Regions from separate parts of the Paenibacillus vortex V453 genome, predicted to be linked through region 2. Evidence: riboswitches for the same ligand, from Rfam matches in the RefSeq annotation. Region 2 holds a riboswitch; the other holds the start of a gene.
What was found. A riboswitch is a leader RNA that binds a small molecule or an ion and turns the genes downstream of it on or off. The one in region 2 is predicted to bind S-adenosylmethionine.
Positions count from the first base shown of each region.

Region 1: linked by a shared signal. The riboswitch ahead of metA (homoserine O-acetyltransferase MetA) and the one ahead of PVOR_RS26310 (methionine ABC transporter ATP-binding protein) in region 2 are both predicted to bind S-adenosylmethionine.

Region 1 is NZ_ADHJ01000044.1:121,581-126,050, forward strand. It holds gene PVOR_RS24375 (aminotransferase class I/II-fold pyridoxal phosphate-dependent enzyme) at 1-278, opposite strand, end outside; partial or broken gene PVOR_RS24380 (PLP-dependent transferase) at 275-1,460, opposite strand; gene metA (homoserine O-acetyltransferase MetA) at 1,485-2,402, opposite strand; SAM riboswitch class I at 2,535-2,663, opposite strand; gene corA (magnesium/cobalt transporter CorA) at 3,106-4,041, shown strand; gene PVOR_RS24395 (HRDC domain-containing protein) at 4,115-4,470, opposite strand, start outside.
Region 2 is NZ_ADHJ01000050.1:8,919-13,388, reverse strand. It holds gene PVOR_RS26320 (UbiD family decarboxylase) at 1-1,700, shown strand, start outside; gene PVOR_RS26315 (Cthe_2314 family HEPN domain-containing protein) at 1,747-2,466, shown strand; SAM riboswitch class I at 2,588-2,734, shown strand; gene PVOR_RS26310 (methionine ABC transporter ATP-binding protein) at 2,842-3,858, shown strand; gene PVOR_RS26305 (methionine ABC transporter permease) at 3,858-4,470, shown strand, end outside.

The sequences.
Region 1 (4,470 bases), on a different contig from region 2:
CCCTCCAGGAGGGCGATATAATCCTCCAAAGCCTGTCTCGTCGGATTGCCGGAACGGCTGTAATCATGCAGCGGCGGGTTGAAAATATCCTCATGGTGAAACGTGGAGGCTTGATATATCGGAACACTCGATGCACCGGTTGCCCGGTCGATCTCTCCGCCGAAATGAAGCAATTTGGTTTCAAATCGGAGCTCATCGCCTTCGCGACCTTTTTTTCCCGGCAAGCTGTTGCCGTTGACTTGTGACTCCAATCCTGATGGACCTTTATTGATACTCATTCTCCGGTGCTCCCTTCCACTTCAGCCATGGCTGTCGTTCAGGGCAGCATCCAGATCAGCGATCAAATCCTCCGCATGCTCAATGCCAACCGAGAACCTCAGCAAACGGTCATCTACACCGATAGCCTCGCGAATCTCAATCGGGATATCCGCATGAGTCTGGACGGCCGGGTACGTCATCAACGATTCCACACCGCCCAGACTTTCGGCAAACGCAATCAGTGTAATATGTCTTAGCACAGGCTCTACATAGCGGGCGTCTTTCACCTTAAACGAGAAGATGCCCGTGTTGCCGCTGGATTGACGATTCTGTATGTCATGCCCCGGATGATCCGGCAGTGCAGGATAAAACACTTCGCCAATCGCAGGGTGTGTGGTCAAGAATGTAGCAAGCGCAGTTGCATTACTTTCATGCCGCTCCATCCGAAGCGCAAGTGTCTTCATTCCCCTCATCAGCTGGTAAGAATCAGACGGGCTTAATACCGCACCAATGGAATTGTGCAGGAAAGCCATCTCCTCAGATAACTCTTTGCCTTTCGTTACGATAATGCCGGCCAGCACATCATTATGTCCTCCCAAATACTTGGTGGCACTATGTATGACGATATCTGCCCCAAGCTCAATCGGTCTTTGGAAGTATGGAGTTAACAGTGTATTATCCACGATGCTGATGAGCTGATGATGTCTTGCCCATGTACAGACAGCTTCGATATCCGTAATCATCATAAGCGGATTGGTCGGTGTCTCGATAAACACAGCCTTCGTGTTTGACTGCCTGGACCGCTCCAGTGCATCCATGTCATTCGTATCCACATAGGTCGCCGTTACGCCGAACTTGGACATAATCCGCTCTAACAGCCGGTACGTTCCTCCATACAGATCCAGCGAAACAATCAGATGATCCCCCTGACCGAAAAGGGAAAATATCGTCTGCAGCGCAGCCATGCCTGAGCTGCATGCAAATCCGGCATCACCGGATTCCAGCTCTGCGCAGGCATCCTCCAATACCGATCGGGTGGGATTTTTCGTGCGGGCATAATCAAAACCCGTGCTCTGCCCTAATTTCGGATGACGGTAGGCCGTCGCTTGATATATCGGAAATGTAACTGCACCTGTCACCGGCTCCTGCACCGATCCGATCTGTGCCAGCCGGCTCTCTATACTTAATGGTTTCTTCTCCATCACTTACTCTCCTCCTGTACGCTGCTATATTTGCGGACCAATATCGTATGGCGTTTCTTGATATACATAGTAATTGAGCCAATTAGTAAATAATAAATTTGCATGCGCACGCCATATGGATGGAGGCGTTCTGGTTGGATCATCATTCGGGTAATAATTGCGCGGCAGGGCAATGTCCAATCCTTTGGCAGCATCGCGGTCATATTCCCACTTCAGAGAGTCTGCATCATACTCGGAATGTCCTGTGGCAAAAATCTGTTTTCCGTCCCGGCTTGAAACCAAGTAGATTCCTGCTTCCTCCGACTCGGACAGGATGACCAGATCGTCAATCCCTGTAATGTCCTCGCGCCGAAATTCCGTATGACGGGAGTGCGGAACAAAGAACAATTCGTCAAAGCCGCGAAGAAGCTTGGTACACGCCTCATTAATCGTATGAGGGAATACGCCAAAGCATTTTTCCTCCAGGCTGTACTTGGGCACACCGTAATGATAATAAAGCCCTGCCTGAGACGCCCAGCAGATGTGCAGCGTGGAAGTCACATGCGTCTTGCTCCATTCAAAAATCTCGGTGAGCTCATTCCAGTAATTTACTTCTTCAAATTCCAACTGCTCCACCGGGGCTCCTGTAATGATCATGCCGTCAAAACGGCGGTTCTTCACTTCCTCAAAGGTTTTGTAAAAGGATTCAAGATGCTCTGCCGACGTGTTCTTCGAAACGTGGGAGCTGGGATGAAGAAGCACAACGTCCACCTGAAGAGGGGAGTTACCGATCAATCGTAGCAATTGCGTCTCCGTGGTTTCCTTGGTAGGCATCAAATTCAGAATAGCTATCCGCAATGGGCGGATATCCTGGTGAAAGGCATGGCTTTCATCCATTACAAAAATGTTTTCTCCAGCCAGAACTTCCTTTGCCGGCAAGGCATCCGGAATTTTAATTGGCATAAGGGCTCACTCCTTCAAATTGTGAAATGATACATCCATTTAAGCTGTGAGAAAGAGCGTTAGACTGTATAAACGCAAGAATGACCTTTCTCAAGTAGAGAAAGGTCATCATATACGTATCACAATGCGCCTCTCTCATCTGTCAGGCTATACGCGGCTCATAAGAATCGTCGTATCTCCTGCAAGAATTAGCACCGTGCGATGTTGCCGCCGGTTGCCGGGTTTCATAGGGCTAGTCCCTCCACCTGCTCTTGATAAGATTTCGCTTTATTCAATTGTCTTCAAACATGGTTCGTAATTGATATTTACTTTAAATCATCCGCAATTGTTCGTCAAGAACCTTTTCGTTTAATCCGTCACACTTCACCGTGGGCTCCCATACCCTGTACTAGGGTCTTGCATACGCCGGATTTCAACTTGAAAGGTCCCACACCCGGCGTTATACTAGACAAGTGCTGTTTGAAACCGAGTATGAAAGAGGTGACATGGAAGATGGACGGTGACCCGAGCCAGAAAGTGGATGCACAAGACGCACAACCGCATAGGATTAAGATCAGCTTACCGGCAGAGGGCAGCGTTATTTTTCATGCGCTTTTATCGTATTCATCCCTTCCTTAGATTATGCCTGTACGCCGGTTAGCTGATATCCTGTGCCTTTACTGCTTAACCAAGCAGCTTGTAATTGACAAAGGAGTGATATCAGATGAAAATCCGGTTGGTCGATTCGGGTGTATTTACCCCTGTTGAAGACATCGAAATGACGCTGACAGCTCCGGCCAGCGGCTTCTACTGGCTGGATGCAGACGTGGATGATTTAGCCGAGCTGCAGCCCCTCTTCTCCCTGCATGATCTTGCAGTTGAGGACTGTCTCAGTGAAGAGGAACAGCGTCCCAAAATCGAAATATATGAGAACCATTATTTTATCGTCGTGAACAGCATCCGGTTTGACGACGAGGAAATTTTTCTTCGGGCATTAAACGTTTTCCTGGGCAGACATTTTATTATTACGGTAACCAAGCAGAAGATTCATGAACTCCGTTCGGTGAAGCCGCTCCTTTGGGAGGATGAGGTTAGCACGCCTGACCGTTTCCTCTATCTGTTGATCGACCTCGTCACAGACAATTATTTCTCTGTCGGGGACCGCATTGAAGCACGGATCGAGAAGCTGGAGGAAGACATCCTCATGCATACCAAGAAATCTCATCTCAGTGAAATCATCGGCCTGCGCAGTGAAATCCTGTGGCTAAAAAAAGTCCTTGGACCTCAGAAGGAAGTTATCAACACCTTGAACAAAAAGGATCTCCGGCTAATCGATGACCAACTGCAGAAATATTTCAGTGACATCTATGAGAATGCCGTTAAAATTTCAGAAACGTTTGAGACCTATCGGGATCTCATGGGTAACCTTCGCGAGGCTTACCAATCCAGTATCGCCAATCGGGCGAATGAAATTATGCGTGTGTTCACGGCCATTACAACCATCTTCATTCCACTAACGCTGATTACGGGCATTTATGGTATGAACTTTGACTATATGCCTGAACTTCATTGGAAATATTCGTATTATGTTGTTATCGGCATCATGGTATTTGCCGGCGCTCTCATGTTCTATTTGTTCCGCAAAAAAGACTGGATATGATATATAGGATTCATATAATCAGGACGGACCTCCTTGCTCATAGGAGATTCCGTCCTGATTTCGTTAATGCCTATTAGCCGACTTTTGCCTTCCCGGGCTCTTCCCGGCGAAAGCGAATCCGCATCAGGCGAAGCCGCTCATACAGCCGCTCCGTTCCGCCAGCCTCATCACCATTCGGAGATTGTCCATACACGCGCTGCAATACCGGCTTAAGAAACGTATCGCCCAGCTCCTCGAACGCCTTCCATACCGTCTCCTGCTCCAAATCCGTAATCTCATCCAATTCTACTTGCAGCAGCTGCTCGGTGTCATAGCCCTCCTTCTCGAGCCCTTCCAATTCCTCGACCAAATCCCGCCTTGATAACGATGTACGCTCTTCCAGCTGGGTTAGCGACACTCCCTCGGCTATGCCAAGCAGCACGGTACGAC
Region 2 (4,470 bases):
TCCCGGTAGATCCGTATTTGGTGCTGGCCGAGATTCATCGGCGCGTGATTGATGAGGGAGGGCCGGCCTTGCTCTTCACTAATGTGAAAGGCACGCCCTTCCCTGTGGCTACGAATTTGTTCGGCACGCCGCGCAGAGTCGATATGGCCTTTGGGCCCCGGCCCGAGCAAATGATGAAATCGCTGATCGGTGCTGCGGAGACATTGCTTCCACCAACCTTTTCAGCGCTGTGGAATGAACGGGGGCTGCTTAAGGACATTTTAAAGGTAGGCATGAAATCAGTTCCGCAGCATGAAGCGCCTGTGATGGCAATAAAAGTGACGGAGAATCCGCTGAAGGATCTGCCGCGGCTGACCAGCTGGCAGGATGACGGCGGACCTTTTGTTACACTGCCGCTTGTATACACGGAGAGCCCATCCAAACCGAAGGATCATAATCTGGGCATGTACCGGCTTCAGATTTACGATGACAACAAGGCGGGTATACACTGGCAGATCCATAAAGGTGGCGGTTTCCATTATGCTGAAGCAGAGCAGCAGAATCAGGCGCTTCCGGTCTCAGTATTTCTAGGTGGACCCCCAGCTCTGATTGCCTCTGCGATTGCACCGGTTCCGGAGCATTTGCCGGAATTGCTCCTGGCCTCCCTCATTCTTGGCGGGAAATTGCCAATGACCGACAACCCGCTGGGAGGACATCGCATTCCGGCAGAGGCGGAATTTGCGATTAGCGGTGTGGTGCCACCGCATGAACGCCGTCTGGAAGGCCCTTTTGGGGACCACTACGGTTATTATTCCCTTGCCCATGATTTCCCGGTCCTGCATGTGAAGCATATGTGGCATCGCAAGGAGGCGATATATCCGGCTACTATCGTCGGTAAACCGCGGCAGGAGGACTATTACCTGGGTGAATTCCTCCAACGGCTGCTCTCCCCGGCATTCCCGATGGTTATGCCATCGGTACGCTCCTTGTGGACTTATGCGGAAACCGGCTTCCATGCCTTAACCGCAGCTGTCGTACGGGAGAGCTATTCCCGTGAGGCGCTTGTGTCCGCATTCCGAATTTTGGGCGAAGGGCAGTTGTCACTAACCAAAATGCTGCTCCTGACCAACCGTCCGCTCGATCTGTCCGATTTTCGTGAAACATTGGAAGCGGTATTGGAACGGTTTAATCCGGCATCAGATTTGTTTATATTTAATAAAACGTCCCATGATACCTTGGACTATACGGGGAATAAGCTCAATCATGGCAGTAAGGCCGTGCTCATGGGTATCGGTCGGCCAATTCGTGAGCTGCCGCGCAGTTATACCGAAGGTGAAATTCCGGGCATATCTCAAATGGCTCCATACTGTGGGGGTTGTCTGGTCGTTTCGGGGGCATCCTATGAGAACGATCCCGGACTGGCCCAGCAAGTGATGGGGTATTTAAAAGCACGGGATACCGCATGGCCGTTGGTGATTGTGGTTGATGATGCCGAAGCGGCAGCGGCCACACAAACCTCATTCCTGTGGACGGTTTTCACCCGCTTCAATCCGGCAACGGATATTCATGCGGCAGCTGATATCCAGCATCATCATCTATCCTATAAACTTCCGCTGGTTATTGATGCACGAATGAAACCGGGATATCCGGAGGAGCTGTCCCCGCGAGAAGATATCGTGCAGACGGTGGATGCTCGCTGGAGCGATTATTTTGGCAAATAGCAATTCATGAAAGAAGGTTAATCTGACGACGCGAGGGGGTACCGCCATGCTGCGAATGTTACTCGGGGAACAGCCCCGACACAACAATGGCTTGCTTGAGGAGGCCATCGAATCGATGGTCAAGACAACCCGGCTGCTGCAAAAGGAAATGGAGAAACATCAGGATCCAACGCATGATTTTCGCAAGCTTGAGATTTGGACCCGCGGATTGATTGTATCCCTTGATGAGCTGGAGCAGAGCTGGAATGCGGCCAAGCATTTCAGTCAGTCGGTTAAATCGGGTTATATCGATGATATGTCAATTCAGGAGCAGGGCGAGTATCAAAGGTATGTGTATTTTTACAAAAACGGATTTATTCGCGTATTCTCCATCCTTGACAAGCTGGGTACGGTGCTTAATGAGCTGTATGATCTCCACACCTCGAAGGTTAAGGCTCATTTCTCCTACTTTACGGCACTGCGGCAGTTCAAGTTTCTAAAGGCACACGGTGAGCTGGCGTCAGAGCTTGAGGCGATCAAGGAACGCTATAAAATACCGCTGAACACACTTCGGAAACGCCGCAACGCTGAGATCCACTATATGAATTCAGAGATGCAGGATGATCTGTGGCAGCGCCATCAGGGACTGTCGGATAAAATCGAGCTGGAGGATATCGACCAGCACCTCGAGGATCTTAAGCAGGGTGTAGATATGGTATGCCGAAGCTTGGCTGCCTCGTATCGATATACTAATCGGATCTGGGCGGAAAAAGGAGTGCGGGTTTAGGCACAAAATCGCCATGAAATTCCTTTTGACAAAAACCTGAAAAGAATCTATACTAACTATTGCATTCATTAAATGTTATTAAATCAGATCAAATTAATTGGAAAAATTTCATATCGATGTTTTCTTATCGAGAGAGGCGGAGGGACAGGCCCGATGAAGCCCGGCAACCGGCTCCAGCGTATATCGCGTAACGCGATGACGGATGGAGTGACATGGTGCTAATTCCTTCAAAGCTGCAGGATCATCCTATGGCTTTGACAGATGAGAAAAGGCGTTGACTTTTACGTAAAGAGAGCCCTTTTTGATTCTACAAAAAGAGGCTCTTTTATTTTGGGTAAATAGATATGAGGCTATGGAAAAAGGAGGATTATCGGATTGATTGAGCTCAAGCAATTGACGAAGCAGTACGGAAAAGCCCGAACGCTAACCACAGCCTTGTCCGAATTGGATTTGTCGATTGAAAAAGGAGAAATCTTCGGTGTGATCGGACACTCCGGCGCAGGTAAAAGTACATTGATCCGTTGTATCAATTTGTTGGAACGTCCCACCTCCGGCGAGGTGTGGGTTAACGGTAAGAATTTGACACTGCTCGGCAAGAAGCAGCTTCAAGCAGAGCGTCGCAAAATCGGGATGATCTTTCAGCACTTTAACCTGCTGTCATCCGCAACGGTTTACGATAATATTGCCTTTCCGCTGCGGCTGATCAAGACGCCGAAGGCTGAGATGGAACGCAAAGTATCCGAGCTGTTGGCCTTGGTTGGCTTGGAGGCTCACCGGGACAAGTATCCGTCCCAGCTGTCAGGAGGGCAAAAGCAGAGGGTCGGCATAGCCAGAGCGTTGGCAAGCGATCCGGAGGTTCTGCTGTGTGATGAGGCCACTTCAGCGCTGGATCCGCAGACCACGGATTCGATCCTGCGCCTGCTGCTGGATATTAACAAGAAATTTCATCTCACGATTGTGTTGATCACCCATGAGATGCATGTCATCCAGAGCATATGTGATCGGGTGGCCGTTATTCATCAGGGCGGCATTGTGGAGCAGGGGCCGGTGACGGAAGTGTTCCTGAAACCTAAACATGAGGTGACGCAGGAATTCATCCGTCAAGAATTGGACAGCGGAGAAGCGCTCCGGCTGGCCATGCAGGGTCAGGCGAACAGCTCTTCCCAAGCGGTGCAAATTACGTTCCTGGGATCGAAAACGTACGATTCCATTCTATCCCATACCGTTCATGAGACGGGCGTGAATTTTGCGATTCTGCAGGGCACGATCTCCACGATCAAGGAAACACCGTATGGTCAGCTCATCGTACGCTTCGAAGGGGAAGAGAGAGCCATCGAAGAGACGATTCGGAAGCTGCTTCAACAAGGATTAGACGTGGAGGTGATTCATTAATGTTGGAGCTCGATTTTACCCAGATCGACTGGAAAGAAATCGGTACGGCAACATTGGATACCCTGCGAATGCTGGGGGCTTCGGCTTTGTTCAGCTTCATTATCGGGCTGCCGGTTGGCGTGCTGCTGTATATGGCTGCAAGATCCACATCGGGCTTGGTGCGCTTCGGATATTCGATCCTGTCGTTCATTGTGAACATCCTGCGTTCGGTTCCGTTCATCATCCTGATCGTTGCGATGATCCCGATTACGAAGTCGCTTGTGGGTGTATCGTACGGCGTCCTGGGAACCATTCCGCCGCTCGTTGTGGGGGCAGCACCGTTCTTCGCCAGACTGGTGGAGACGGCCCTGAATGAAGTGGACAAAGGCGTCATTGAAGCCGCTCATGCCATGGGCTCCTCGACAAGCCAAATCGTGTGGAGGGTGCTTCTTCCAGAGGCTCGTCCGGGTTTGCTGGCGGGCATGACCATCACGATTGTGACCCTGGTATCCTATACGGCGATGTCGGGTCAGGTCGGCGGCGGCGGTTTAGGGGATTTGGCCATCAAGTACGGCTATTACCGTTATGAGACGGAGATCATGATTCTGGCCGTTGTGTTAATGATTGTGCTGG